One region of the Robbsia andropogonis genome, then DNA from elsewhere that is predicted to be linked to it. Evidence: predicted binding sites of a transcription regulator. Region 1 holds the regulator's gene; the other holds the start of a gene.

Region 1 (24,993 bases):
AAAAACCGAAATGCAAGCGGAGCCGCCAGCAAGCGTTGCCGCCCAGCCTGCGGCTACGGCCGCGCCCGCGGTCTCCGCGGCGGCGGGCCATGATGCGGGCACGGGCGTCGACTCGGCGGATCCCGCCGAACGGATGACGGCTCGTATCGGGCAACTGATGCGGATGCTGCGCGACAGCATGCGTGAACTGGGGCTGGACAAGCAAGTCGAACAGGCTGCGGAAGTCATTCCCGACGCGCGTGATCGCTTGACGTACATCGCGGCGATGACGGAGCAAGCCGCCGAGCGTGCGTTGAACGCGACGGATGTCGCCATGCCTCTGGCAGACAAGTTGAACAAGGAAGCCAACGCATTGGATGGTCGCTGGCAGAAATGGTACGACGCGCCGCAAGATATCGATGCCTCGCGCGCGCTGGTCACGGAAACCCGCACATTCCTGCAGACCACGTCCTCGCAGTCGGCGACGATCAATGCGCAATTGCTTGAAATCATGATGGCCCAGGATTTCCAGGATCTGACCGGCCAGGTGATCAAGAAAGTGATGGATGTGGTGCACCACATCGAACAGCAATTGCTGGGCGTGTTGTTGGAAAACATCTCGCCGGAACGTCGCGCCGAGTTGATCAAGATCGTGAGCGGCGTCAAGACCGAAGACAAGGAGCCGTCGTTGTTGAACGGTCCACAGATCAACACGGAAGGACGTACCGATATAGTTACCGACCAAGGCCAGGTAGACGATCTACTGACCGAACTCGGTTTCTGATCAATCGCGTGGAACCGGCTCTGCCGGTTCCACGTGGTTTTTTTGCTTTGCGATTCATCTCGTCTCAACGTCGATGCGCCATCGGTTCGGCCATCGCAAGAGGCGATTGAATGACAACACCGGTTCTCACTCCAACGGCGCACGGCCCGATCTCGGGAAATGCGCCGTCTTTTTTTGTCTGATCGTTGGATGGTGGTTGCGTCCCGCCCCTGATAATGCCAGCAGTCGGAAGCCTCGCCCATCAAGGCACATTGGGTTGCCGACATGTTTGAGTCGATCAGACGGCACAGGACGAGACGGAGACAGCGTGGCCATCGGGGCTGCCTTCCGTCCGCTACGGAGCGCGCGTGGCAGAAGACAGCGATCTCGAAAAAACCGAATCAGCCTCGCCCCGACGGCTGGAGCAGGCCAGGGAGGACGGACAGGTTGCGCGTTCGCGTGAGTTGTCGACGTTCGCGCTACTGGCCGTCGGGTTCGGCGGAGTCTACATGACGGGTGGCTCGATGCTTGGCCAGTTCCAGAGACTGTTCAAGCATGCGTTCATTTTCGATCGCGCTGCAAGCCAGGACCCCATGCAGATGTTGCATCGGATCAGTGACGCGGTATTGCTGGCCGCGCAGGCAATCGGGCCGATCTTGCTCGCCATGACGGTTGTTGCGCTGATGTCGCCGATGGCCTTGGGCGGATGGCTGCTGACGACAAAGCCGTTGGCGCCGAATTTTGGCCGCTTGAATCCTATTTCCGGCCTGGGCAAGATGTTCTCGACGCACGCGTTGGCGCAGCTCGGCATGGGCATTGCCAAATGCGTGTTGGTCGGCACGGTGGCCACGATGGTCGCCTTCCATTACAAAGCGGATGTCATCGGGCTGCTGGGTGAACCGGTTCGTGCGGCCTTACCGCACGCGGCGCAAATGGTGGGCGTGGTTTGCGCGGCCACGGTCGGCTCGATGCTGCTGCTGGTGCTTGCCGATGTTCCGTATCAGCTCTGGTCGCATGCGAAGAAGTTGCGAATGACGAAGGAGGAGGTCAAGCGCGAATTCAAGGAAAACGAGGGCGACCCCCACATCAAGGCGAAGATACGAGAGCAACAACGCGCGATGGCCCGCCGCCGCATGATGTCGCAGGTCCCCACGGCCGACGTGATCATCACGAACCCAACCCACTTCGCCGTGGCGTTGCGCTACAGCGACGCCGGCATGCGCGCGCCACGCGTCGTCGCCAAAGGGGCCGACCTCGTTGCCGAGCGTATCAAGGAAATTGCCAGGGAAAATGGCGTCCCGGTCCTCGAGGCGCCACCTTTGGCGCGTTCTCTGTACAAGCATGTGCAGTTGAATCGCGAGATTCCGGCGGCGCTGTATGGGGCCGTGGCGGAGGTGCTGGCCTGGGTGTTCCAGTTGCGGCGCTGGCATGCGGAAGGGGGGCAGTATCCCGATCAACCCGACGCGGTGGTGGTGCCTGAGGAAATGGCCGTCAGCGCGGAGTCGTTGTCTGGAAGCGACGGCAATCTCGACGATGCGAGCCTCGATGCCGCCACGCAAGCTGGCAACCGCACCGCCGCGGGTGCCGGGGTGGGCCGGACGGGACGGAATGCCGGAGGAATGGGTGACGCCGCCGCTGGCGTCAGTGATGTCGATCCGGCGAGTATTCGCGAAGCTGGCGCGGCAGGCGGTGGTTCTCGTGGCGCGTCTGCCCGTGATCCGCAGAAGTAAGGGCATTTCAGCCACCTTATCGTTCGATCGCTGCTAGCGCGCTGCCGTAATAATGCATTCCGTCGGAGTGCGTCTTTAACGCCGCGGTCGAACGCGGTACCCCGCGATTGTCGCGGAACGCGCCCTCCTGAGCGTCTCAGCGGAGAACCCCCAGTGCGCCATTCCAGCCTACGCGATGCCGAACAGACGCCACACGGCGCCCGGCGCCCGCGCGCGCACGCCCGCTGTGCTGAACAGATGCCGGTCGTGGCCCGGAGCGCCGCATGAATCGCCTCACTGCGATGCTGGGCATTCCCGCGGGTGGCGCCGGCAGCAATCTGCGGGCGCTGTCCGGCCCGATCCTGATCATCATGATCCTGGGGATGATGATCCTGCCGCTGCCGGCGTTCATCCTCGACCTGCTGTTCACGTTCAACATCGCGTTGGCCGTGATGGTGCTGCTGGTCAGTCTCTACACGCAGAAACCGCTCGATTTCGCGGCGTTCCCGAGCGTGCTGCTGTTCTCCACATTGTTGCGACTGTCGCTGAACGTCGCTTCCACGCGGATCGTGCTGATGGAAGGCCATACCGGCCCGGATGCCGCAGGCAAGGTGGTCGAGGCGTTTGGCCACTTCCTCGTGGGCGGCAATTACGCGGTGGGGATCATCGTGTTCGCTATCCTTGTCATCATCAACTTCATGGTGATCACGAAAGGCGCGGGCCGGATCGCCGAAGTGTCTGCGCGGTTCACGTTGGACGCGATGCCGGGTAAGCAGATGGCGATCGATGCCGATCTGAACGCGGGTTTGATCAACGAGACCGACGCGCGTAAGCGCCGTGTCGCCGTGGCGCAGGAAGCCGAGTTCTACGGTTCGATGGACGGTGCATCGAAATTCGTCCGCGGCGACGCGGTGGCCGGGCTCCTGATCATGGCGATCAATATCGTCGGTGGCTTGATCATCGGCGTGGCCCAGCACAATATGGCCATTGGCGACGCCGCAACGAACTACACGCTGTTGACGATCGGTGACGGCTTGGTCGGCCAGATCCCGGCGTTGGTGATTTCGACGGCGGCTGGCGTCATCGTCTCCCGCGTGGCGACCGAGGAAGATGTCGGCACGCAAATCACCGGTCAGTTGTTCACCAACCCGAAAGTGCTGTCGATCACTGGCGGTATTCTTGCCGGGATGGGCTTGATTCCAGGCATGCCGCACCTCGCTTTCGGCCTGCTAGGTGGTGGATTGTTTTTCATGGCGCGCAAGATGCGCCAACTTGCCGAGCGCCGCGCCGCGGAAGCTGCCGCACCGAAGCCGGTTATAGAAAATGCGGTCAATGCCGAAAATACGGAAGCCAGCTGGGACGATGTGCAACTGGTCGATCCGCTCGGTCTTGAAATCGGCTATCGGATGATCCCGCTGGTGGACGCTGCCCAGGAAGGTGAATTGCTGAAGCGGATCAAGGGCATTCGCAAAAAATTCGCCCAGGAAATAGGGTTTCTGGCACCGGTGGTGCATATCCGGGACAATCTGGAATTGCGGCCGAATGCCTACCGGATCACGTTGAACGGCGTCGAGGTGGGAACCGGCGACGCATTTCCCGGCCAGTGGCTGGCGATCAACCCGGGCCAGGTCAGCGGGCCGTTGCAGGGTGCGCCCACGCGCGATCCCGCGTTCGGCTTGCCGGCGGTGTGGATCGATATCGGCATGCGCGAGCAGGCCCAATTGCTGGGGTATACGGTGGTGGATGCCGGTACGGTCGTGGCAACGCATTTGAATCACCTGATTACGTCGCATGCATCGGAATTGCTGAGCCGTCAGGAAGTACAGCAATTGCTGGATCGGATTTCACGCGACGCGCCGAAGCTGGTCGAAGACCTGGTGCCAAAGGTGATCACGCTGACGACGTTGCAGAAGGTCTTGCAAGGGCTGCTGGACGAAGGCGTGCCGATTCGCGATATGCGTACTATTCTGGATGTATTGGCCGAGCACGCGCCGAAGGTCAGCGACCCGTACGAATTGACCGCGATGGTACGTTTGGCCCTGGGGCGCGCGATCACCCAGCAAGTTGCGCCGGGCAATGGCGAAATGTACGTGATCGGGCTCGAGCCGGGATTGGAGCGTATCCTGTCCCAGGCGTTGTCGAATGGCAACGGTGGCGGCCTGGAGCCGGGGCTGGCGAATACACTGCTGCAGCAAACGCAGGATGCGTTGTTGCAGCAGCAGAATCAAGGTTTCCCTCCGGTGATGCTGGTGCAGCACGGATTGCGATCCTTGCTTGCCCGTTTCCTGCGCCGTAGCATGCCGCAATTGAAGGTCCTGAGCTATGCGGAAGTACCGGATAGCCGTACGATCCGCGTGACGACCACGATCGGAGGTCAGGTTTGAAAGTCCGTAAATTCTTCGCTCCCTCGTCGCGTGAGGCCCTGAAATTGGTACGCGCCGAACTCGGCGCCGACGCGGTGGTGTTATCGAATCGCGTGGTGGACGGTGGCGTGGAACTGGTCGCCTTGACGGAAGACACCCTGAGCGGGATCGTCGAGGCGCCGACGGCGCCTTCCGCCGCGCCGGTGAGTCCGTCCGAGACGCCGGTGCGCATTGAACCCTCGCTGCGCGGCGCGTCAGGGCTGCCGATCGAGGCTGATCCGTTCGACGATGTCGAACCCTTCGAGGGCTATGGTCCGTCCGCATTCGGCACGGCGCCGCACGCACCGTTCCAAGGTAATGCGTTTGCTTCACGTGGCGGGGTGTCTGGTGCGTTGCCTTCCCCCGAATCAGGGCGTGGATCGGCCGGGCAACCCGGTATGGCGGCCGCCAGCCTGTTGCAGCAGGCCCGTCCGGCGGGGGCGAGTGAAGGTTTGCCAGGTGGTTTCGCGCGCCGTGCGTTCCCCACGCTCCAACCCACTTTCGAGGGCCCGTCGCATAGTCAGCAGGGGCGTCGTTTTACACCGCGCGACGAAGCGCCGATGGCCGAGCGCAGCGACCGCGATCGTCGACTGGCGCGTCCGGTCGAGACACGGGAAGACGCACGGCAAGTGTCGGTGCAGGAAGGGCCGCGCGCCCCCGCGCCATATCGTCCCGCCCCGGGGCTGCATAGCCCGTTGATGCATCCGGACAATACGAATGGCCGTGATCGCACGCGTGCATTGCCAGGCGTGCTGGCCGCGAAGGCGGTGGGTGATGATGGTGCATCGGCGCTGGCGTATGTGCACCGCGCGACCCAGACTGCGTATCTTCAGCAACGTCGCGCACGCGCGGAGGCGGAAGCCGCCGCGGGGTTGTCGAACGATGTTTCGGAAGGGCCGGGACAACCGGGGGCCGAACGGATGGCTGACGCCGGCTGGACCGGCGAAGCGAGGTCACCCAGGCAACCCGGGCACAATGTCACCACGGAAGCCGACGTTGGCCGGCCGGATCGCACGGCATCTGCTGGGGCCGATGCGTGGTCGTCCGATCCGTCGCCGGTGAACGGCGCGCTGTTGGATGGCCGTGAGGATGACATCAGGCGTGATGTCGCCTACGGCGATGCTAGCGATGGACAGGATGCCGCCGCGCACTACGGGCATGACGCCTACGCGAATTTTGAGACGAACGAGTACGGTGGTCGTGAACACTCCGCGCACGACGAGGCGGCTTATTATGACGGGCATGTCTCGCACGCAGACGCGGCGCAACCCGATGGGACGCACATGACGCAGGATGATCCGGCACCCGTCGTGCCGTTTGCCCGCGCAGCCGAACGCGGACGGCACTTGTCTGGTGTGGCTGGCTTGGCGCGACCGGAGCGGGATGGCGAGGAATCCATGCAGGCTAATGTGCTCGGCCTGTCACGTGCCGAACGGGATGACAGCAGTGTCGTCCTTCCGACGGCAATCCGGCCGGCACGCGATGCGGCTGGCCTGAGCCATGGCGACGCGGCGGCGACGCCGATGACGGCCAGCGAGGCCATGGCGCGAGGACTCGGTAACCCGGGGGAGGTGGTGGTGCGTCCGGCGAGCATGCCGCGGGAAGAGCAAGATCGCACGCCGCTGCCGGAATCCGCGTTGATGGAGCGTGATACACCACCGGGGGGCCTTCGCGTGGGTGCGTCGAACGACGACGTCGCCAGGCAAGTGGCAAGCGCGATGCGCGATGATGTCGATGTCGATACCGCACCTGCCGCGGACCGGGCGGGGACGACGATATCGGCCACGTCGACGCCGGTGACATCACAGGGAGCGTCGCCGATGATGGCGGCACGCGAATACGGCGCGACGCGTTACGCGGCGCACACACGTGTCAAGGCGTCTTTTGCCACGTTCCCCCATACGAACCCGGCGATCGGTAACCCGATAGGCGGCCTTCGTGCGACGCCGTCGTTGCCGGCATTGGCATCGCATTTGCCGGATAACGCCGATTTGCCGGCGTCCTTTGCAACGGCACCGCAATCGCGTGATATCAGCGATGCGGCGACCGCATCGGCTGCGGATGCCGTGCCTGCCGCGGCGCCGGCTTTGCAAGCGGGCGTTGCCACGGACGATACCGCACCTGCCACCGCGTCGGCGGCGACAGGAACATTTCTGAACGACGCATTCGGCGTAGACGTGGAGGAGGCGCGTGACAGCGCGGCCGATGCGTCATCGTCGATCCCTGCCGATACGACGCCAGCGTCGGCATCCGCGCCTGCGATCACGGCGTCCATGACGAATGACCCGAGTCCGCGCAGCGCAACTGCCGTGCTGGAGGAAATGCGTAATCTGTGTGGCGCATTGGGCTTGCAACTCGAGGCGATCGATCAAAGCGAGCGGATTCGCCGGGACCCGGTGCGCAACGGCGTCACGCAAATGATGCTGGCCTGCGGGTTCTCGGCACAGCTCGTGCGGCTGATGTTGGACAAACTGCCGGCCGTCCACACGCCGGAAGAAGGGCTGGCATGGGTCAAGGCGACATTCGAGCGTAACCTGCCGGTGCTGGACAACGAAGACGCGTTGATGGAGCGTGGTGGCGTGTTCGCGCTGATGGGCCCGACCGGTGTAGGCAAGACGACCACCACGGCGAAGTTGGCCGCGCGTGCGGTCATGCGCCATGGCGCGGACCGCGTGGCCTTGCTCACGACGGACTCCTATCGTATCGGTGCGCACGAACAGTTGCGGATCTACGGCCGCATCCTCGGTGTGGCGGTGCATGCGGTGAAGGATGCATCGGATCTGAGCCTGGTGCTGTCGGAACTGCGGAACAAGCATATGGTGCTGATCGATACGATCGGCATGAGTCAGCGTGACCGGGCCGTATCGGAACAGGTCGCGATGCTGCGGGGCGCGCAAATGCCGGTCAAGCGCCTGCTGCTCCTGAACGCGACGAGCCACGGCGACACGTTGAACGAGGTGGTTCGTGCTTACGGTTCCGCGATCAATGCGGCGGCAGGCGGTAATGCGGGGGAAGCGGACGGTGGCTTGAGTGGCTGCATCATCACGAAGGTGGACGAATCCAACGGGATCGGCGCGGCGCTGGACACGGTCATGCGTCACCGCTTGCCTGTGCATTACGTGTCCAACGGACAAAAGGTGCCGGAGGATCTACGAGTGGCACGCCGTGGCTATTTGATCGACAATGCTTTCAGCGATCCGCATCGTACATCACCATTCCAGCCGGATGCGGAGGCATTGGAAATGTTGTTTGCTGGTGAGAATGACCGTGCGGCACGGTCGACCTCGACTCAGGGAATCGTCGATGGTCCGCGTTCGCCCGGCCAGCCGTCGCCCGCCGAGGCACACTACGGAAGTTCGCATGGATAAGTTCGTTATCGACCAGGCCGAAGGGCTACGCCGTCTGGTGGCGGGCCGTCCGCTGCGCATCGTGACCGTTCTCGGCGCGGCGCAGGGCGCGGGCGCGACGACGGCCGCCCGCAATCTGGCTGCATCCTTGCGCTTTCATGGCAAGCGTGCATTGGTGATCGATGAACAGGCGCGCGTCGGTCAATATCCCGTCACGCTCGCTGATGTCGTCGAGCAGCGGTTCGAATTGGATGATGTATTGTCACCGTTCGATGACGAAACGCAACGTGGGGTGCCGACGCTTGGGTCCCCGGTTGACGCGGAGGGCCATTCCGTCGGATTGCGCCATTGGCGCGGCGATGAACAGGCCGCGGCGATGAATGGCGCGCTCGATATCGTGTTGGTGGATGCACGCGTTGATGAAACCGGTACGCTGACCCCTCTGGCGGCGCAGGCGCACGACGTTCTGATCGTTGTCGACGCTGATCCAGCGGCCATGCCGGGTACGTATGGATTAATCAAGCGGCTGCATTTCGCACAAGGTATCCAGCAATTCCGGCTGTTGTTCAATCGAGTGGCAAAACCACTCGACGCGCAAAACGCTTACCAGAACCTATCAGGTGTCGCCAGGCGGTATCTCGCGATCTCCCTGTCACCCGCGGGCGTCATCTCGCGTGATGCGGACCGATTGGGGCGTGCCGATGCATTGGGCGGTTGCGTTGTAACGGCGTATCCAACCGCGCCGGCGGCGATCGACTATCGCCGCGTGGGTGCGGAAATCGTTCATTGGCCGTGGCGGCCGCTGGCGTCGAGCGGTGCAGTTCCGGCTGACGGCGGCGCATCCTCCGTGGCGACTGATGAGCAGGGTAGCGGGAATGGGCGGCAGCAACAGGCCCAGGCAAGCGTGGGTGCGGTGGACGGCATGCATGCCCCCGCGCGCGGTGCGCAGCAAGATGACGGCATGACGGGTCGGCAGCAGGATTACGGGAATGGTCCGCAGGCAATGGCCGCGGCGACGCAACGGCACGCGGTGCCTGCGCATATTGCGTGACGAAGGAGTCGCGGATGTACACTGCCCAAGGCAAATTAACGCAAAACGAGCAGTCGATGCACGATACGGCGTTACGCTACGCGCCGCTGGTGCGAAGGATCGCACTGCATATCGTTGCCAAGCTGCCATCGAGCGTCGATCTGGACGATCTGATTCAGGCCGGCATGATCGGCTTGCTCGACGCCGCCAACCGCTACAAGGGCGAACTCGGGGCGCAATTCGAGACCTACGCGAGCCAACGTATTCGCGGCGCGATCCTGGATCAGTTGCGCGAGAACGATTGGTTGCCGCGTAGCCTGCGTCGCTCGTCGCGACAAGTGGAGCGTGCGGTGCATGAGGTCGAGCAGCGCGTGGGCCGGTCGGCGACCGAGTCCGAGGTGGCCGAGCATTTGCAGCTGCCGCTAGGCGAATACCAGTCCATGCTGCAGGACCTGCACGGTAGCCAGCTGTTTTATTACGAGGATTTCGAGCGCGAAGGCGGTGACGAATCTTTTCTCGATCGTCACTGCGTGGACAAGACCGATCCTCTGGCAAGCTTGATGGACGGCGCGTTCCGTGAATCCCTGATCGAGGCGATCGAACGCTTGCCCGAACGGGAAAGACTGTTACTCAGCTTGTACTATGAGCAAGGTTTGAATTTGCGTGAAATCGGCGCGGTGATGGAAGTCAGTGAATCGCGCGTCTGCCAGTTGCATAGCCAGGCCGTGGGCCGGCTGCGCGCGAAAATGCGGGATTTCGCGCCGGTGACGTCATAGGGCGAAAGTGAGCGTGCGCGCATGCGCGCACGTACGGCATGGCTGGTCTCAGTGCCGCTCCGCCAATAACGCCAGCAATGCGAACGTGGCCAGCCAGTGTTCGCCCATATAATCGCCTTCGACTTGCGCCAACGCCTGCGTCAGGTGCACGTTCGCCGTCTCGGCCAACAGCGCACGGCGCGTGTCCGAGCCGGGTAGCCCTTGCGCGATCTGCCGTAAGCACCATGCACGGCTGAGATTCAAGCCATCCAGATGCGCCAGCTTGCCATCGCTGCGATCGGTTACCGTTGCCGGCACGAACATCGCCGCCGGTTGGCGTTGCCGTACATTGGGCAGGAATGCGTCGAACCACGACACGAACGCGTCCGCGGGCAAGATGCGCCGCATCAATTCCGCTTCCATCCAGCCGGGTGACAGGAATTCGTCGCCGGCAGGCTCCCATCCCTGGTATCCACGGTCCTCACCGTACCAACGCACGGCAGTATCTTTCAATAGCGCCGCGAACGGCGCATTGGCGGTGTCCCGTGCATAGTCGAGCGCCAACGCGAGTGCAAACGCGGTGTTGAAGTGCGTGCCCACGCGTAATGGATAGGTGCATTTCGGCAGGAACGCGGTGAAGCGGGCCACCAGCAGATCGGCCAGCGGTTGCAATGCGTCGCGCCAACGGATCGCGTCGGCGTCAGCGGTTCCGCTCATCCGATGCAATTGGCCGTGCAAGGCCAGCAACCATGCCCAGCCATACGGTCGCTCATACCCTTGCGCCGTTGGCCGTTCGAAATAACGTACCTCGCCGGCTACGCGAGCCGGCGTCAGATGCGTGTCAAACGTCGCGAGGATTTCATGACGTTGCGGCAGCGTTGGGAACCGGTCGAGCAGCGTCGCCAACATCCAATAACCATGCACACACGAGTGCCAGTCGTAACTGCCATAAAACACCGGATGGAGCTGGCGCGGCGAGACGGCGTCGTCGTCATTGACCAGGACATGCAGCAGGCTATTGGGATATTCGCGTGTCACATGGCGCAGCGCGATGGAGGAGAATTGGGAGGCGACGTCGGCAGTTAGCATCTCGGCACGAGGGCGCACACGGCGCGGTGGTTCGTCAGAGGCCTACTATACCGCCGAGTGCCCCGGTCGATAAGCGGTCACACATCAGCCGTTGGAACCACGGCGCTGTGCGCGGGCAATCCCGACGCGTTCGGCAGCACCGCTGGCGCGCTGATCAGCTCGGCATCTGAATCAGTTCCTGGGTGGTGACGAGCAACCCGTCAGCGATTTTCTCGGCGTCGATGCGCAGCGTGCCATTAGCGATGGCGGACCGTAACTCGTCCACGCGTGGCATGTCGATATCATTGCTCGGGTCGCTGGCGGCGGCCAACAACGCTGCGGTCATTGGCGAGAAAGATACACTGCCGCTAGCCGCGGCGGTGCTTGCCAGTACGGTAGGGCTCGGCGGGGGCGCCGCCGCCAAGTTGGCCTGCCCGCCCACAGTCGGCTTTTGCAAGGCCGCGGGCGTTTGGCCCGCCGAGGATGGATTGAGTTTCACAGCAGTTCCCCAAGGGACGTTTCCTGCTGTAACGGCCTACCTGAGGCGAACTTTAGTAATTTCCGGGGGATTTAAGCAACACGCCGTTAATTGAGCAGACATTTTGTAATTTAACGGTTGACGAACGCCTGATTGATTACGCAGAAATACGGTGTGTGACATCTTGTCTCGGACGATAAAATCGTTTTCATGCATCAGTCCCGCGATGGGACCCTCATCCCATCCGTCCATCGGAACCATAAGTCGATGGTGCCATCGTGCCGCTGGCCATCCGGATGGCATCGAGTGCCGAGCGGTTGTACACCATCCGCGTCCTCACGAGGCGGCCATTGGTTTCGTTGCTGGCGCGGGCGGTACGCGCAAGTCCAAGCAGTGTTTCCCATTTTTCGGCGATTTCTGCGTGAACCGCCGGCTCGGCCTCTCGAATTCGATCCAGCAAGGCTTGCATGCCCGACAGCGAACCGGCGACAAACCATGAGGTGCGTTGGCGGCCAAGGTCGGTCAACTGGCGATACAGTTCGGTCTTGCGCGCCACGAGATCCGGTAATGTGGAGACATCGGTACTGCGCGCGAGTAACTGCTGTTCCTCTTGCAAGGTCGTGACGAAAAGGCGCAACGCGGAGATCTCGTGATCGAGAATGATGAGAAGCGTGGCGTAGTTTGGCGAGGGTGTCGGCGTCATCACAGGGAATCCGGCAGGAAACGGAAGGGCGGCAGCGTGACATGCGACGCACAGGCGGGCAAGAGCGGCAGCGGCGAAAACACAACGGCCTGCAGCGGCCCTATCGGCCGCTGGGGAATAACAACAAACGTCAGAGTAGTTAGATCGCGCCGCTTGGCGACATCAATTCGCGTGAACCGCGAAGCATGCCGTCCGCGATACGAGATGAATCGATTTGATATGTACCGTTCGCCAGCGCAGCCTTGATGGATTCGACGCGCTCCATGTCCACGTCGTTGCGCGGATCGTTCGCCGCTGCCATCAATTGGGTCGTGCGGCCCGATACCCGGGCATCGCCGCCCATGGTCCGTGTTGCACCGATGCCACCCGTGTTCAACGGTGCGGCATTCTGTTGTTGCGCCGACACATTGGCGGCACTGGCAGGCGCCTCCCCGGAAGGATTCGACCGCGTCCGGGCGTTTTGCCGTTGCAGCGTATCTTGTCGCAACGACGCGTCGTTTGGATTCGCGTTGAGTTTCACGGCATTTCCCATCAGCGTGGTTCGCACCGCCTGATATAGGCATTGCCACCGAGAAAAACGTCCGAAAAGCTATCGACGTCAACGCGGCAGGCAAACAGTGCTCTCCTGAATGAGCCTCCAGTGTATCAGGAAAGCCGCGACTGCCAAATAATTGTCGTGCGAAATCAAGGCCGCCCGCTGACCACACACCATGGTCACGCATGCATTGGGCGGGTATGACCGCCATGCGCGTGTCGATGGCGGCAGTGGTCGCAAGCGGGCTGATCGGCATCGACAACCGGTAAGGGGGAGGGCACATTGATGGCGGCCTGGTCGCGGTTTAGAGGGGAATATTGACCGAGGAATCGGGCTGCGCGATGCCGCTGACGATCGCGCCGTTTGCCGTACGCACCTTGACCTGCTGGCCGGCGGACGCATTGGCCATGGCGCTGCCTTCGGACGAAATCGCGAACCCGTTGCCTTGGGCGATCAGCTTGACGATCTGCCCGAAGTGGATGGCGACCGCCGCTCGTACAGAGTCAGTACGCAATGGCATGCCCGCCATCACGGCGTTCATCGTCGTGGTGCCCAGGATCTGCGTCGGATCGGTGACGATCGCCGTCGGCATCGTGGTCAGATCACCGTTCTGCACCATTAAATCGTTCGGTCCGATGACCGTATTCGGATTCAGGCCATGGGACGCCACGTAGTAATTGCCGATGATGCCGACCCGTGCCTGCACGTAAATCGTCCATGGACGGGCATCTGTACAACGTACCCCGACCATGACCTTGCCCCACATGCGCGTGCCTGACGGCAGGAATGCTTCGAGCGCCGGGCAGGCCGCCAAGCCTTGTGGCTGCGGCGGCGTGACGGCGATCGTCACGCGACCGGGCAATCCTTCGGTCTGCTGCACCAGGAACCGTTCCGCGGCCTGGACAATCAATGCGGGGTCCTGCGCGCTGGCGGCTTGCGCGTGTGCGTGCGGTGCAACACCCAGCAGCGCCGCGGCGACACCCATGATCGCTGCCGTTACCCACGCGTCGCCCGATGACAACGGTGAGCGTCCCGTTTGATGTACCGCGGCAACCGGCAATGCACGCGCCGTCCGTCCAGACCGCGCGCCGGTCAACCGTGCTGCGGCCATCGCGGCAGACCCGCTGTGCACACGGCGTGCCGTGCGTGTGAAACGTGCCGACCTCGCGCCGAACAAGGCGTGGAGGGTCTGGCCGATCAGGTGAACAGGGGTAGCGGCGCGCATTGGCTGCTCCGGTTTTTCAGTTAGAGCGGATTGTAGGGAGAGCGGGCAACGGGGTATCGGCCGAAATGAAGCGCCAAACCCCCCTTTATCCTCGAATTGCCCAGACCGCCTTCCCCGTACGATGCGTTCCATACCTGAAAAGGAAAAGGGGCGGTACGTGGACAAACTCGACGCGGAATTCAATTTCGGCCGACAAGCGCTGGATTTGCGCGCGTACCGCCAGCAATTATTGTCGGGCAACATCGCCAACGCCAATACGCCGAACTACAAGGCGCGGGACATCGACTTCGCGAAAACGTTGCAGGGTGCGTTGGGTACGGACGCGGCCGGCAAGTCCGGGCCGGTCTGGAACAGCGGTAGCGCGGCAACCACCGGTTATCTGGCCATGGCGCGCCCGGAAGGCAATGGTGGCATGGGCGGGGCGGCCGGCAACGGCGGTCTGAGAATGGATGCGACCCACCCTGGGCATCTTGCGGGGGTTGCCGGCGCGGCCGCCGCGGCAAGTGTCACGTACGGCACGCCGGCCTACCGCACGCCGTATCAATCGGCGATGGACGGCAATACGGTGGAACTGGATAGCGAGCGCGTCAACTTCGCGGACAACGCGTTGCATTACGAGACGGGCCTGACCGTCATCAATCAGCAATTGAAGACGATGTTGACGGCGGTGAGTGGCGGTAACGGCGGTTGACGGACGGCATGCGCGTGGCGGTAAGGCGCGATGGCGGCAAGCGATGGCGTGGTAGCGGTCTGGGTCGTAAAAACGGTGAGGGTGGTGCGATGTCTTCGATGATGAACATCTTCCGGGTGGCGGGTTCCGCGATGAATGCCGAATCCCAACGTCTGAATACGACGGCCAGTAACCTGGCCAACGTGGACAGCGTGGCCGGTCCGGACGGCAAGCCGTATGTGGCGAAGCAAGTGGTGTTTCAAGTGGACCCGCTGGCGCAAGGTCGCGGCGGCGCGGGGAACCCGGCGGCCGATATCGGCGGCGTGAAGGTCAGCAAGATTGTGAACGATCCGTCGCCGATGAAGGTCGTCTACGACCCATCGAATGCGGCGGCCGATGCGAACGGCTATGTGACGATGCCGAACGTCGACCCGGTACGCGAGATGGTTAACATGATTTCCGCCTCGCGCTCCTACCAGGCCAACGTCGAGACGATGAACACGGCCAAATCACTGATGTTGAAGACGTTGACCCTCGGTCAGTAAGGAAAGCACGAATGAACACGATTTCCAATGCGGCCTCGGCCGCCACGAATGGCGGTCTTTCGCCACAAGTACTGGACGCGGTCAACGGCGCCGGTCGCCGTGCACCGGGCGAAGGTGGGGCGGCACCGGTCGCCACCGGTGGTGCGACCGCAACCAGTGCGGAAGGCAAGGCCTTGGGCGCGGGCAAGACGGGGGAGGATCTGCAGAACACCTTCATGCGCTTGCTGGTGACGGAAATGAAGAACCAGGACCCGACCAACCCGATGGACAGCTCGCAGATGACCTCGCAGCTGGCGCAGATCAATACGGTATCGGGCATTGCCGGCTTGAACGCGACGATGACCTCGCTGGCCAAGCAGTTGAACGCGGGGCAACAGGTGCAGGCGAGCAACCTAATCGGCAAGAGCGTGATTGCAAACGGGCATGACATCGCGTTGGAAAAGGGCAAGGCCAGTGCCTTCGGCGTCAACCTGGACGCGGCGGCTAAGGACGTGCAGGTCAAGATCTCCGACGAGACCGGCAAGGTGGTGCGTTCGATGAAGGTGTCGGGCGAGCAGAGTGGCGTGAACACCCTGTCGTGGGATGGCAAGAACGACCAGGGTATCGCGTTGCCGGATGGCAAGTACTCGTTCAAGGTCAGCGCCACCAATGGCGACGATCCGGTTTCCGCCCAGGCATTGTCCCAGGCCAAGGTCGAAAGCGTGATCGCCCAGCCGAACGGGTCGGCGGGCCTGAAGTTGAATAACGGCGGCACCACCAGTTTGTCGAGCGTATCCCAGATTCTGTAGGGCGATTGTGTATTACCGGTAGCACCCGTCGTACCGCGGCACCTCAGATTTTCCGGTCGTATGCCAAGAACCGCGCGGATTGAAGACAGTCGCGCCGCCCGCATCGGTCCGGTTTTGTTCAACTTGCATTAACTACGTATCCAGGACGGCAGTCATGGCTTACTCCCAGGCGCTGAGCGGTTTGTCCGCGGCCTCGCAAGACCTCGATGTGATCGGCAACAACATCTCGAACGCGAATACCGTCGGCTATAAGCAAAGCCAGGCGCAATTCGCGGCGATGTATGCGAACGCGATGAACACCAGCACGAATGACCAAGCCGGTATTGGTACCAGCGTGTCGAAGATCGCGCAGAACTTCACGCAGGGTACGATCACGGAAACCGGCCAGACGCTGGATATGGCGATCAACGGGAACGGCTTCTTCACGTTGTCGAACAACGGTACGACGAACTATTCGCGTAACGGCCAATTCACGCTGAACAAGGACGGTAATATCGTCAATGCGCAAGGCCTGAAGCTGATGGGCTATGCGGCGGACAAGAAAGGTCTGCTCAATACGTCGACGGCCGTGCCGTTGTCGATCCCGAGTGGTTCGGTGGATCCGAAGATGAGCACGAAGGTGATGGCGGAAGCCAACCTGAATTCGGCTTCACGTGTCCCGAAAAACATGCATTTCGACCCGTCCGATACCACTTCCTACAACAACGCCACCACGGCGCAGGTGTTCGATTCACTGGGTAACGTTCATACGCTGAACATGTATTACCAGAAGACGTCGAACGAGGCGTCCACCTGGAATGTCTACGCGACGTTGGATGGCAAGCCGGTAGGTGGCACAAGCACGGCCGGCGGACAGAAGCCGGTCGATCATCTGGCCTTCGATACGAGCGGCGCATTGGTATCGGGCAAGGACGCAAACGTCAAGCTGCAACTGGACAATGGCGCCACCGCCACCCAGCCGTTGAAGCTCGACTTCTCGAAAATGACGCAGTTCGGCGCGGACTTCGTCGCGACGTCGGTCACGAGCGACGGTTATGCCGCCGGTTCGCTGTCGTCATTCGGTATCGACAACGCGGGCAAATTGACGGGGACTTATTCGAACGGCCAAAGCATGGTGCTGGGTCAGGTGGCGCTTACCGCCTTCGCGAACGCCGATGGCCTGCAGAACCTGGGCAACAACATGTTTGCGCAAAGCTCCACGTCGGGCCAGCCGCAGATGGGCGTTGCCGGTACCGGCCCGCTCGGCGCGTTGAAGTCCGGCGCGACCGAAGCCGCGAACGTCGATCTGACCTCGTCCTTGGTCGAGCTGATCACGGCGCAGCGCTACTACCAGGCCAATGCGCAGACGATCAAGACCCAACAGGCGGTGGACCAGACGCTGATGAACCTGTAACGATAAACAGCGTGCCTGACTGACGCCGTAAGCGCCGTACCCCAGCGTACTACCTACCCGGATTCGTAAAGATGGACAGACTGATCTACGTGACGATGAGTGGCGCCTCGCAAGCGCTCGACCAGCAGGCGACCATCGCGAATAACCTCGCGAATGTGTCGACCACCGGTTTTCGTGCGCAGTTGTCCGCTTACCGGTCCGTGCCGGTGGAGACGGCCACGTCGGGCGGTGCCGTTACCCGTACCTACGCGCTGACGACCAATCCCGGCACCGACTATACGCCGGGCCCGGTGCAGCGCACTGGCAACCCGATGGATGTCGCGATTTCAGGTAGCGGCTGGTTGGCGGTGCAGACGGCCGATGGCAGCGAGGCGTATACCCGCGCGGGTAACCTGCATGTGAACAATGCAGGCCAACTCGTGGACAGTTCGGGCCATTCGGTGATGGGGCGAACCGGTCCGATCGCAATCCCGCCCGGTTCGCGGCTCGAAATCTCCACCGATGGCACGCTGTCCGCGCTGCCGCCGGGTGGCGATCCAACGAATATTCAGGTGGTAGACAAGCTGAGACTGGTCAATCCGCAAGATCAGGAGTTGAAACGGGGCGACGATGGGCTATTCCGCACGGCCAACAACCAGGCGGTGAATCCGGACCCAACGGTTCGGGTGATACCGGAAGCGGTGGAAGGCAGTAACGTCAATCCGGTAACGGCGATGGTGCAGATGATCGATAACGCCCGCAGTTTCCAGATGCATATGAAGATGCTGGACATGGCGTCGACGAACGAACAGCAAGCCAATCAGTTGCTGAATTTCAGTAACGGCTGATCGATGCCATCGGTGATCGGCGATAACGCCGGCGCTTTGTGTTGCGCGGACCCTGTCCGCGTTCCGAACGAATTGAATAGTTACGCGGCCCGCCGCGAGGAAGTCCCAGCATGAACCGCTCTCTGTATATCGCCGCCACCGGGATGAACGCCCAGCAATCGCAGATGGATACCATCTCGAATAACCTGGCGAACGTCAGTACGACAGGTTTCAAAGGTTCGCGTGCGGTGTTCAGCGACTTGCTGTACCAGACCGTGCGTCAGCCCGGCGCGGCATCGAGCGCGGATTCCACCGTACCGTCCGGCCTGCAAATGGGTACGGGCGTCCACCAAATCGCCAGCGAGCGGCTGTACACGCAGGGCAATCTCCAGCAGACCGGCAACTCGCGAGATCTGGCGATTCAAGGCCAGGGTTTCTTTCAGGTGCAAATGCCTGATGGCACGACCGGCTATACACGGGACGGTTCCTTCCAGACGAATCAGAACGGTCAGTTGGTAACGGCGGATGGTTATCCGGTTGTCCCTGCCATCACCATTCCGCAGACGGCGATTTCGTTCACCGTGGCGAAGGACGGCAGCGTAACGGTGACCAACCAGGGTTCGGCCGCCACCGCGCAGGTCGGGCAGATGCAGTTGGCGACCTTCATCAATCCGGCCGGTCTCCAGGCAAACGGCGGCAATCTTTTCTCGGAGACCGCCTCGTCGGGCGCACCGCAGGTGGGTCAACCGGGTGCCAACGGAGTCGGTACGCTGCAGCAAGGCTATGTCGAGGCGTCCAATGTGAATGTCGTCGAGGAACTGGTCAATATGATCCAGACCCAACGCGCATATGAAATCAACAGCAAGGCGGTAACGACATCGGATCAGATGTTGCAGACGCTGAGCCAAATGCAAATCTGACGGCGGGCCTGGATCATGTCGCGTTTCGTACCATCCTCGTTTTCGATTTCCGGTCTTGCACGGTTCGCCGCGCGCGTGCTGGCGTCGGTCGCTGCATCGGTGGCACTGCTGTCGCTGTTCGTCGCGCCGGCGCACGCGGAACGTGTGCGCGATCTGGCGACGATCCAGGGCGTACGGGACAACCCGTTGATCGGCTATGGCCTCGTGGTCGGCCTCGATGGCACGGGCGATCAGACGATGCAGACACCGTTCACGACGCAAAGCTTGTCGAGCATGCTGACGCAGCTCGGCGTGACGGTGCCGGCCGGCACTAGCATGCAGCTGCGCAACGTGGCGGCGGTCATGGTGACGGCATCGCTGCCGTCGTTCGCGCGGCCGGGTCAGACGATCGACATCACGGTCTCGTCCCTTGGCACGGCGAAGAGCCTGCGGGGCGGTACGCTCATCATGACGCCGCTGAAGGGGGCCGACGGTCAGGTGTATGCCGTTGCCCAAGGCAATATGCTGGTGGGTGGTGCGGGAGGCGGTGCCAACGGCAGCAGCGTGCAGATCAATCAGTTGGCGGTAGGCAAGATCAGTGGCGGCGCGACCGTCGAGCGTGGCGTACCGACGATGTTGGCCGCCGACGGCACGATGCGTATGGAATTGAACGACACGAACTTCGAAAATGTGATGAAGGTCGTGAATGCGGTGAATGGCCGTTACGGTCCTAATACCGCTTATCCGTTGGACGGGCGCACGGTCGGTTTGCATTCGCCGATGGATTCCTCGCAGCAGGTGGCATTCATCGCGGGCGTCCAGGACCTCGATATCACGCCGAACGCCGGCATCGCGAAGATCGTTTTAAACGCACGGACCGGATCGATCGTGATGAATCGCCTGGTGACGTTGCAGACCTGCGCGGTGACACACGGCAACTTGTCGGTGGTCATCAATACAACGCCGGCAGTCAGCCAACCGAATGCGTTCGGACAGGGCAACACGGTCACGACGCAACAGTCCAATGTTCAGGTAAAGCAGGAAGGCGGCGCGTTGCGTATCGTCGGCGCCGGCGCGAACCTGGCGGATGTGGTGCGGGGTCTGAATGCGCTGGGCGCGACGCCGGCTGACCTGATGTCGATACTGCAGGCGATGAAGGCCGCGGGTGCGCTGAACGCTGATCTGGAGATCATCTGATGAACGATATGAAGTCGTCGGGCGTGCTCGGTGGGACGGGCGGGATGGGGGCGATGGGTGCCATGAGCCCGGCCGGCGGTGGCGATCTGTCCCAACGGTTTTCGCTCGATGTTCAGGGCTTCGATGCGCTGCGCCGGACCGCGCACAATGATCCGGCGGCTGCCGAAAAGGCGGTCGCCAAGCAAGTGGATGCGACGTTCCTGTCGATGATGCTGAAAAGCATGCGCGATGCGACGCCACAAAGCGGCGTGCTCGACAGCCAGGACGGCAAGACCTATACATCGATGCTCGACGGGCAGCTCGCGCAGGATCTGTCGGGCAAGGGCGTTGGCCTGGCCGACACGCTGCTCAAGCAGCTCAGCAAGCAAAACCATGGCGCGTCCGAACGCGTTGCCGGAGGGCTGAAGAGCGCGGACGCATTCGACGCCCGTGGCCTACGGGGCGCCGGTGCGGCTGCCGGTACCAGCGCGCTTGGCGCACCGGCTGCCGCGCAAACGGCGGAACAGGCGCGCGGGGCCAACCCGGCGCTGCGAGGCAACGCCGCGCACGCGGCGCAACGTCCCGATCAAGTGGGCGCGATGCCGTCGGCGAGCGGCACGGCCGGGGTGGCAGCGGCCGCGTCGCGCGCGATGCAGGCCGCCGCCATGGCGAACGCGGCCTACGAAGGCAGCAACGCGGGCGGCGAGCAGGGCATGGCGGCCATGGGCGGCATGGGTCTGAGCGCCGCCACCGCATTGCATATGCAGGGCGCCGGGCCCGGTGTGGCAATGATCAACCCGGCGGCGAATCCGGCGATCTCGGCGCGGTTTGCCGACATGAATATGTATGACCGCTCGAAGCTGTCGACGCATGAGCGCGTGGCGGCGGTGGAAGCCGCGGCCATTGCTGCCGGCTGGCGCCCGTCCCACACCGAAGGGAGTCCGCTGACCGCCGGTGCGCAGGCGTACGCCCCGGTATCGCGTGGTGCGTCGCTTGACAATGCGCAGGCGTTTGGCGCCGAGGCGCCCGCGGCATTGCACGCCGAGGAAGCCAAACCGATTCAGATCCGTAACGGTTCGGAGCGGATGAATGCCTTTTTGCAGCGGTTGACGCCGGCGGCGGAGGCGGCAAGCCGTGAAACGGGCATTCCGTCGCATTTCATCCTGTCGCAGATCGCGTTGGAATCCGGCTGGGGCAAGAGTGAGATCCGCGGCGCCGGTGGCGAGCGCACGCACAATGTGTTGGGCGTCAAGGCGGGTGACGACTGGAAGGGACCGACGGTGACGGCAACGACGACCGAATACATCAATGGTCGTCCGCACAAGATGAACGAAAAGTTCCGGGTCTATGGTTCGTACAAGGAGGCGCTGCAAGACTACGCGGATGTCTTGACCGGCAACGCGCGCTACGCGCAGGCGCTGCGCGGTTCGCAGACCGCAAGCGGTTTTGCGCATGGCATGCAGCGCGCCGGGTATGCGACGGACCCGAATTACGCACGTAAGCTGCTTGCGATCATCAAGCAAATGGTCTGACGGAAAAATTTTCCTAAAGTTCGGCGCACCACCGCCGATAACGGTGGTGAGCCCGTCGAGTCGTCATACATCGTCACGGGCATCGCGTATTTGGCGCGAATGGCAACCAGGGCGGCAAAAGGCGAACGACGGCGCGGGATGGATCGATGAGCAATTCACTCTCCAATATCGGACTGAGCGGTATAGATGCCGCACAGTACGGGCTGACCACGACGGGTCAGAACATTAGCAATGCCTCCACGCCGGGATACAGCCGGCAGCAGGTACTGCTGAAGCCGTCCTTTACCATTTATACCGGTGGCGGATTCGTCGGTACCGGCGTTGACGTCGAAACGGTGAAGCGGAACTACAGTGACGCGTTGTCTGCCCGATTGGATGCCGCGCAGTCCCAGAACAGCGCGTTGGAAACCTACAACACCGAAGCGAAATCGTTGAATGCCCTGGTGGGCGATCCGTCGAACGGCATTTCCAACACGATGAGTGGTTTTTTCTCGTCGGCGCAGGCCTTGTCCGGCAATCCGTCGGATACGGCATTGCGAAACGCGATGATGGGCAGCGCGCAGGCCGTGGTGAATGCCGTGCACCAGACCGCCGAGCAGATGGATGTGCAGCGATCGAGTATCAATACGCAGATCGAAGGCACGGTATCCGACATCAACCTGGCCGCCACGGCGATTGCGCGGCTGAATCGCCAGATTACCGCGGAGAGCGCCAAGGGCCAGCCGCCAAACACGCTGCTGGACGAACGTGACAAGGAGTTCGCCAACCTCGGCAAGCTGGTCAATGTCAACATGACCACGCAGGCCGACGGCTCTTACAGTGTCTTCACTGGCACCGGCCAGCCGCTGGTGCTGGGCTCGCAGACGTTCGCTTTATCGGCGGTGCGCTCGCCGACCGATGTCTCCGAATTGACGGTGGGTTACCGTGGCGCGGTGGGTTCGGACAGCACTGACGGCAAGCCCGGCTATCTGAATGAAAGCACGCTGACCGGTGGCAAGCTGGGCGGCCTGTTGACGTTCCGCTCGCAGATGCTGGACCCGTCGCAGAGCCAGCTTGGCCGGGTTGCAACGGCGTTTGCCGGCGGCGTCAACCAGCAGAACGCCCAGGGCGTGGACATGACCGGCCACCCGGGTCGCGCGTTGTTCAATCTGGACAAGCCGAGCGTTACCGCGAACGAACATAATCGCAGTGCCGCAACGCTGGATGCCAGATTTGGCGATACCACCAAGCTGACCGGCGATGATTACATCCTGTCGTATGATGGTCACGCCTACACATTGGCCAACCTTCGTACCGGTACGGAGACGCAGGTCAGCAACTGGCCCGCGACGGTCGATGGTGTCGAGTACACATTACATGGCCCGATGGCGGCCGGCGATTCGTTCAAGATCATGCCGACGCGGTCAGCCGGCACGCAATTGACGATGGCCACCATCGAGGGCAGCGCAATTGCCGCTGCGCAACCCGTTGTCACCTCCGCCGCCACCGGCAACCACGGTACTGGTTCGATCGCATTGAAAGGGCTGGAAGGTCTGAATGGCCGGGCCGTTCCGGATGTGAAGTTGACGGTTGAAGCCAGGACGGATCCAAAGACCGGGGCCAGCGTCGCATCGCTTTCCGGTTTTCCGAAGGACGCGGACGTGACGGTGACGGTACCGGGGGGTGCTGGCGGTGCGGAACAAAAGCGTACGTTCAAGGCGCCCGCGGATAACGTGCCATTCGTGGCGGGCGCGGTGCTGGATTTCGGCGGCATGCAGATGCAGGTCAACGGCACGCCGCGTAACGGTGATACGTTTAACGTGTCGCGGAATGCGGCGCTGAGCGGCGATGGCAGCAATATCGTCAAGATCGGCAATCTGCAGAATGCGAATCTGGTCAATGGGGACACGTTGACACGCGGGTACGCTGATTACGTCGGACAGGTTGGATCGCTGGCATCGCAGACATCAATCTCTCACGCGACGCAGGAGACGCTGGTGTCACAGTTGAAAGCGCAGCAGCAGGAAGTGTCAGGGGTCAATCTTGACGAGGAAGCAGCGAACTTGATGCAGTACCAGCAGATGTATCAGGCGAACAGCAAGGTGATCTCGACGTCGGAGACGTTGTTCCAGACCATTCTCGATCTGGCGCGTTAAGCGGCGGACGATAACAACAACGGGGTAGTCCCGCCGTGCCTCCCCGATCGGGGTCAGGACGGGCGGCAGCGAATGTGGCCGCAAGCAGGCCCGCGATGGCGGGCAGTGAGAAACAATCATGCGTATCGCGACGAACACGCTGTATTCGAACAGCCTCGACACGATCGACAGTCAACAGAAGTCGCTGGCGGATCTGCAGAAACAGATCGCCAGTGGCAAGCGCGTCGCAACGGCCGCGGACGATCCGCAGGCCGCGGCGTCCGCCGTGCGCATGACCGAGACGACGGCGAAACTGGGGCAATACGCCAGCAACCTGAATATCGCGAAGTCACAACTGCAGCTGGAGGACAACACGCTCAGCAATGTGACGACGTTGGTGCAGCAGGCCCAAACGCTGTTGGTCAATGCGGGCGATACGTCGTTGGACAAGACATCGCGTGCCGCGTTGGCGACGCAACTCGAATCAGTGCGCGACCAGTTGCTGGGCATGGCCAATACGACGGACAGCGAAGGCAACTATCTGTTCGGTGGCTACAACACCGGTACCGCACCGTTCTCCACCGATGCGAATGGCCGTGGTATTTACATGGGTAGCCCGGGGCAGCGCGCGGTACAGGTGACTGACACGCGCCAGATCACGATCGGCAACGTCGGTAGCAATATTTTCCAACGCGTCTCGGTAGGCGCGTCGCGTGTGGTGACGGCACCGGCGTCGAACACGGGAAACGCACTGGCGTCACCCATTTCATCGCGCGACATGAACGATCCCGCGTACAACGACGATTTCTCGATCTCGTTCGCAAAAAGCAAGGACGGCGGACTGCGCTACACAATCCACGACGAGACGACGAAAGCGGATATCGCGAAGGACCAACCGTTCGATACGGGTTCGGCAATCGTGTTCGCGGGGCAAAGCATCACGATCAACGGCACGCCCGAGCCTGGTGACACGGTGCGGATGCAAAGTCCGCAGAGCGCCGGCATGGATATCTTCGGCACCTTGACGCAAGCCGCGAAGATGATCCGCAACGCGACGTCGGGTTCGGAAGGCAACG
Region 2 (6,387 bases), on a different replicon from region 1:
TTCCCGGGCGGGATCGGTTGCAAGAATCGGTGCTGGCGGCGCGCCGACGCTCGTCAGTGCTTAGTGAGAAACCTACGACCCGGCATGCGGCGCAGCCGGCGCACTGCCAGCCGGGGGCATCGTGGTCACGGCATGCATCTCCTGCGCGGGGGTTACCGACGCTTCCTCGCCGGGTGTCATGGCCGACTTCGTATTCGGTGACGGCGTACCCGATGCACCGATCATATCGGCCGCTTCTTCGCCGTTACCGACATCCATCCGTCCGCCATCGCGCAGGAACGCGGCCAGGCTTTCGTGGTTCAGCACAAGAATACTGATTCGCCGGTTCATCGGTGCGGCCGGGTCCTTCAAATCCAGCGGCAACGCATCCGCCAGCCCTCGCACCTGGATGACCTTGCGTTCGTTCATTCCGCCGGCAATCAGCTCGCGCCGGGCGGCGTTGGCACGCTCGCTGGACAGCTCCCAGTTCGAATAGCCTTTTTCGCCACCACTATAAGGCGCTGAATCGGTATGCCCGGCAACCGATACGCGATTTTCCACGTCGTTTAGCGCCACACCAATCTCATCGAGAATCGACTTCGTGTACGGTGCCAGCACCGAGCTGCCCGACGCAAACATCGGACGATTCTGTGCATCGGTGATCTGAATGCGGAGGCCTTCACTGGTGATGTCGAGTCGAATCTGGTTCTTGAATGGCTTGAGCTTGATGTTCTGATCAATCAGCTGCTCGATCTTCTGCTTCAATGCGCTCAGCTTGCGCAAGTCGTCGGCCTTCGTCTGCTGTTTCTTCTCATCGAGCGGCGATGAGGGCTTGGCTTTCGATTTCACGGGATCCTCATGCTTGACGTCGCCGATGTTGCTCTTCGTCATGTCCGCACCACCGCCGTTCAGGATCGACGTGGCGCCTCCCGAGTAGGATCCTCCGGTCAACGCCACGCGCAGCGGCGTATTGAAATAGTCTGCGATCCCGGCCTTTTCGCCCTTCGTCGTGGAGCCGAGCAGCCACATCAGCAGGAAGAAGGCCATCATCGCCGTCACGAAGTCGGCGTAGGCGATTTTCCAGGCACCGCCGTGATGACCACCGTGATGTCCCTTCGACTTGCGACGAATAATGGTGAGCGAGACCCGATCCTTATCGTCGCTCATCGCGGCCCCTTGGTCGCCTTGACCGCTTCTTCCAGTTCATTGAAAGACGGGCGGTCGTGCGTGAACAGCACCTTGCGACCAAATTCCACCGCGATGCTGGGCGCGTAGCCACCGAGCGAAGCCAGCAGCACGCACTTCACGCACTCGTACGGCTTGCCCTCTTCCTTTGCTTTCGTATTGATCAGGGTCGCCAGCGGTCCGATAAAACCATACGCCATCAAAATCCCGAGGAACGTGCCCACCAACGCGCCGGCGATCAACTCTCCCAATACGGCGGGCGGCGCACCAACCGAACCCATCGTGTGGACCACGCCCATCACCGCCGCGACGATGCCGAAGGCCGGCAAGCCGTCCGCCATGCCCTGCAACGCGCCACCGGGCACGGCGGCTTCGTTGTGGTGCGTCTCCATTTCCGCGTCCATCAAGTCCTGGATCTCGTGCACGGTCAGGTTTCCCGATGACATCATGCGTAGATAGTCGATGATGAAATCGAGCAAATGGTGATCTGCCACCACGTCTGAATATTTCTGAAAGATCGGGCTGGTGTCGGGTGATTCGACATCCGCTTCAAGCGCGATCATGCCGTCCTTACGTGCCTTCTGCAGCAATTCATACAGCAAGGAAATCAACTGAACATAACGTTCCTTCGTAAACGCATTGCCCTTGAATGCTTTTGGCAGCGCACCCAGCGTCGCCTTGATCGTCTTGCCTGGATTGGAGATGACGAAAGCACCGCTCGCCGCGCCCAGGATGCAGAGCAGCTCCAGCGGCTGGATCAGTGCAGCGATGTGCCCACCCGCACCGATGAAACTGCCAACTACGCAGCCGACGACAAGGACCATTCCAATGATCACAAACATTCATGCACCTTCCAAAGCAAAAAGGATTCAGGCAACGCCTTGATACTCGGATTACGACCGGAAAGGGCAAAACTTGAGTGCGACCGCTGCCGTGCCATGCTGCCAAAGCAATCACTAATACATTGAATTTAATGTATTTTTTATAATCCCGGCATTCTTAAATGGCTGCAAAAAATGACTTCGGCCATTAATAATTCACGGGTTTTTCGCAATGGGGTGTGAAATGCCTAGACAATCATATTGCCTGGGGGTGCTCCGGATGAGAGTCTCACATGCAAACGCCACAACCGCCCGATGGACACCTGCCTGGCATGGGGCCTCAGGTTCGCACTGTGGATGCAAAAACGGACACAGCCACGAAAGAAAAACTCAGGCCGTCAGCACGCTAACCAGAATATCCTGCAGCACGAGACCGGCCAGCGCGGCCAGTAACGCGGGGATCATCACGACCGCCCCGACGCGCAGAAAAGACCAGGCGCTCACATGCAATCCTTCGCGTCGCAACGCAGTCAGCCAGAGCAACGTCGCGAGCGAGCCTGTGACCGATAGGTTCGGCCCCAGATCGATACCGATTGCCACCGCGCTTGCGATCAGGGTTGGCGCGTGCGCCTGACCCAGAACGGTTCCGGCGACGAGACCGGCCGGGAGATTATTGACGACATTGCCGAGCAATGCCGTGACGATACCCGCACCGGCCGCCACCACCGCCTGATTTGACAGCGATCCGTCTTGTACCCGCTGTTTCAGCCACGTTCCCGCAACGTGCAATACACCGGTCTGCGCCAATGCTTCCACCAGCACAAAAAGCCCTGCCACTAACGGCAACACGCCCCAGGACACACCTCGCAGTACGTCGGTGACACGGAATGGATCGGCGTCGCCGCCAGGGCGACGCTTTCGTGCCGCGAGCGTCACGATTGCCAGCACGAGGCAACCGCAGGCTGCCGTGGGGGCGCCAAGTTCGACGTCGCACGCCGAAGCCGTCAGCATGACGACAACCAGGGCGGCAATGCCGGCCACGGCCCAGCGGCCAGTCACGGACAGGGTCTGTCCTGGCGCATCCCGCGCCCCGGTATCCGGCTTGCTGGCGTCATTGCCTGCCATTACGCCCTGCGACCGATTTCTCTTGCTGTCTCGCCCGGGTCGTTCCGCGTTATCGCTGAATGCATTACGCAATGCCACGCGTTGCGTGAAGCGCAATGCGCCATAGGTCAGACCAATCGACAGCAGCGACGGCAAGGCAAAGCGTACCAGCCAGGCTCCCAGCGGCGGCATGTGATTTTGAAAGACAACGAGGTTCGCCGGATTGGCGATGGGCAAGACGAAACTCGCCGCATTGGCGACAAAGGCGCAGGCGTACAGATAGGGCAGCGGCTCGCGGACCTTTGACGCGCGCGTGGCGGCAAGCACGGCAGGCGTCAATACGACGGCGGTCGCATCGTTCGACATTAGTGCCGTGACCACAACCCCCACGGCGTACACCAGCCATAGCAGACGGTAAGCGCTACCGCGCGCGCGTCGCGCCGCGTGCTCGGCAACGAAGTCGAACACACCGGTCTGTCGCGCTATCTCGGAAACCAGCATCATGCCTGTCAGGAACAGGTACACGTCCATGCCTTTTAGCACGGCCTGTCCCGCCATCGGCCAGGAAAGCGCGCCGCCCAAGCACAAAACCGCCGCGCCGCCCAACGCAAATACGGCCTCGGGCAAACGCAGCGGTCTCGTCATCACACCAACGATCGACAATACGATCACACACCAGATCACACTGGTCGGCATGCAACTCCCTTATGAAACCATGTCGCCAATCGCATCACGCGGTGTTCCCGGGTTAGTGCGTCGAGAGAATAATGCTGGAGATAACGCCCGTCGCCACGGCGACGAGTACATAGTCACCATTGATCTGACGCCATTGATAGCCACGCGGTGGCTGGCGCAGACCGTGCGCATGCCAGTCGTTGATAACATAGCGATCGCCCCGGTAATCGTCCGGCAAACGTTGGCCGCGACGCCAATCGCTGTGCGGCACCGGACCCCGGCCACCGTGATCATCCGCGTGCATTCTCGGGCCACCATCCGGGCCGCCTTGAGGACCGGCGTGTCCCGGGCCACCATGTTGGTCCGGTCCGCGATGATCGTCCGGTCCCGGACCACTTTGCGCGAAGGCGCCCACCGACGTACCCGCGAGAGCCGATGCCAGCAACAACGCGATGGCTTTCGATTTCATGTTCCGCTCCTTGCATCTTGTTCATGTGTGAACATGATCGCCTATTTCGGGATGACTTGCCTTACAGTGGCGGTCACAGATGTAACAGCGACGCATTGCGCCTGGCCTCACCGAAGACGGTCCCGCGTCATGGCGATGCCACGTCTTCTCGCGCCGATGCGGGCACCGGCAATGCATAGCGTTTTGACAAGAACACATTCATGGCGGCGCTCACTGCCATCAGTGCGGCGGTTCCCAGGAACACGGAACGCATGCCCAATGCTCCGCCGATCAGGCCTCCCGCCAGCGGCCCGGTGACTTGCCCGGCGTATTGCGACGATGTCGAATAGCCCAGCATGCTGCCTGCCACATGCGCGGGCACACGATGTCGAATCACGCTGGCGACGCACGGCAGCAAGCCTCCAAGCGCCAAGCCCATCATGAAGCGCAGCAGTACCAGTTGCCACGCCGTCTGCACGAAAGCCTGCGGTACGAGCAGGATCGCAGCGGCGGTCATGCAACCGATGATCACGCGCCAGTGGCCAACGCGGTCCGCGAGCTTGCCAAGGCGCGACGCCGACAGGACGCTGCCCAACGCCGCGGCGGACATCGTCAGCCCGGACACGACCGTCACCTGTGACGTATCCACCAGTTGCGCGACGAATAACGTGATGATCGGTTCAATCGACATATTCGCGAACATCAGCAACATCCCGGTTACAAGCATTGCCACCACGGGCCCCTTTTGCGGGATGGCCGCCCATCCCTCCTTGCGGTGCGCCAGTCGTGTCTGATCGCCAGACTCCACCGTTTCCTTACCCGCCTTCGGCTTTCGTCGCTGTGGATCTTCCTTGATCAGAAAAGTGGTGGCGAGGAACGCGATAAAGATGACGCCACCCGCGGCAATAAACGTCCAACGGATGCCAATCCATTTTGGCAGCACCCCTCCAATCAGCGGCCCGACCAGATTGCCAAACATGATGCCCGACGAAAGCGTACCGAGAGCCCACCCCACGCGCGCCTTCGGCGTTTGGGTTGCCACCAGGATCATCGAGCCGGAGGCATAGCCTCCAAGAATGCCGGCCAGCAGCCGCAGGCCCGTCAGTTGCCAAACGTCGTGCACCATGCCAAGCAAGGACATGGTGATCGCCATCCCGAGGCTGGCGCGGATCATCATCAGCTTGCGGCCGTATTTGTCAGCCAAATGCCCCCACACCGGCGACAACACCGCAGCACCAAAGAAGGTCGCGCCAAACGCCAGGCCCGACCACCGCGCAATGGCCGCAGGTTCCTGCACGCCGAGCTCCTGGACATACAATGGCAGGAACGGCAGCAGCAACGTCATTGCGATCAGCGTCGTGAACGAGCCGAACACGCAGACCGCCAGATTGCGGCGCCATGCCGGATTGAAAGTCTCTCCCGGAGGCTCGACCGGTGTATGCGCTATCGAACCGGTCGGAGCATCGACCGATACGCACCGACCATTGACGGAAAGGTTCGTCGACGCGGCGCTATCGGCTGGCGGTAAAGCAGAAGATCCCTGGGACAAGGGAGTGTTGCGGGACACGATGTATTTATCCTGTTCGAGGACATCCGCGATGCGGACGCCATAATCAGCAAGTGAGAGAGATCCGGAACGGCGTGATCAGTTGCGACAGGTCATGCCGAACCGCGATGCAATTTTTGCTTCAGCGTAGCGTGTCGTCGACAGCAAGGCCTTGTGCACGCAGATACTGACGATCTTCACGCAGCGACCGCAATAATCGGTCATGCGTATCACGGATGTGCCGCGAAGCGGCCTGTGCCGCGTCATCCGCACGTCGGGCCTGAATCAAAGTAACAATGGCCTTGTGCTCCTGCCAGCTTTGTTCACGACGTGCCGGGGTGGATACTTCGAGCCATCGCACCCGCGCCAGACGGGTCATGACTCGCTCGATGGATTTCACGATAAAAGGATTGCCACTCAAACGGGCCAGTTCGATGTGAAAGTCCGTGCCTGCGCGATGCCATTGATCACGCCACTGTTCAGCCGGTTCGATCGCATTGCAGATATCGCGGACCCGGTCGAGACGCACGATGACCGCGGCGACGTCCTGATCCGTCGCGCGTTCGCACGCTGCACGTACACCAGTCACTTCGATGGCTTCGCGATATTCGGATAGCAACGTCAGCTCA

What was found. The regulator FliA, encoded in region 1, starts transcription of late flagellar genes. The targets are predictions, from matches to a motif close to CTAAAGTTTNNNNNNNNNNNGCCGNTA.
Region 2: a site for FliA is predicted at 2,058-2,084, ahead of motA (flagellar motor stator protein MotA). Genes of this name have one in related genera too.

The regions. Positions count from the first base shown of each region.
Region 1 is NZ_CP139164.1:720,835-745,827, forward strand. Features, by position in the region: gene cheZ (protein phosphatase CheZ) at 11-763, shown strand; gene flhB (flagellar biosynthesis protein FlhB) at 1,111-2,472, shown strand; gene flhA (flagellar biosynthesis protein FlhA) at 2,736-4,835, shown strand; gene flhF (flagellar biosynthesis GTPase FlhF) at 4,832-8,221, shown strand; gene SJQ66_RS03075 (MinD/ParA family ATP-binding protein) at 8,214-9,251, shown strand; gene SJQ66_RS03080 (RNA polymerase sigma factor FliA) at 9,266-10,006, shown strand; gene SJQ66_RS03085 (DUF2891 domain-containing protein) at 10,055-11,074, opposite strand; gene flgM (flagellar biosynthesis anti-sigma factor FlgM) at 11,229-11,552, opposite strand; gene SJQ66_RS03095 (flagella synthesis protein FlgN) at 11,767-12,234, opposite strand; gene flgM (flagellar biosynthesis anti-sigma factor FlgM) at 12,374-12,754, opposite strand; gene flgA (flagellar basal body P-ring formation chaperone FlgA) at 13,074-13,994, opposite strand; gene SJQ66_RS03110 (flagellar basal body protein) at 14,116-14,685, shown strand; gene flgC (flagellar basal body rod protein FlgC) at 14,775-15,209, shown strand; gene SJQ66_RS03120 (flagellar hook assembly protein FlgD) at 15,221-15,997, shown strand; gene flgE (flagellar hook protein FlgE) at 16,152-17,390, shown strand; gene flgF (flagellar basal-body rod protein FlgF) at 17,462-18,217, shown strand; gene flgG (flagellar basal-body rod protein FlgG) at 18,328-19,116, shown strand; gene SJQ66_RS03140 (flagellar basal body P-ring protein FlgI) at 19,132-20,292, shown strand; gene flgJ (flagellar assembly peptidoglycan hydrolase FlgJ) at 20,292-21,803, shown strand; gene flgK (flagellar hook-associated protein FlgK) at 21,950-23,938, shown strand; gene flgL (flagellar hook-associated protein FlgL) at 24,057-24,993, shown strand, end outside.
Region 2 is NZ_CP139170.1:1,269,953-1,276,339, reverse strand. Features, by position in the region: gene motB (flagellar motor protein MotB) at 73-1,146, opposite strand; gene motA (flagellar motor stator protein MotA) at 1,143-2,006, opposite strand; gene SJQ66_RS19130 (arsenic transporter) at 2,376-3,785, opposite strand; gene SJQ66_RS19125 (RcnB family protein) at 3,838-4,233, opposite strand; gene SJQ66_RS19120 (MFS transporter) at 4,361-5,659, opposite strand; gene SJQ66_RS19115 (GntR family transcriptional regulator) at 5,901-6,387, opposite strand, start outside.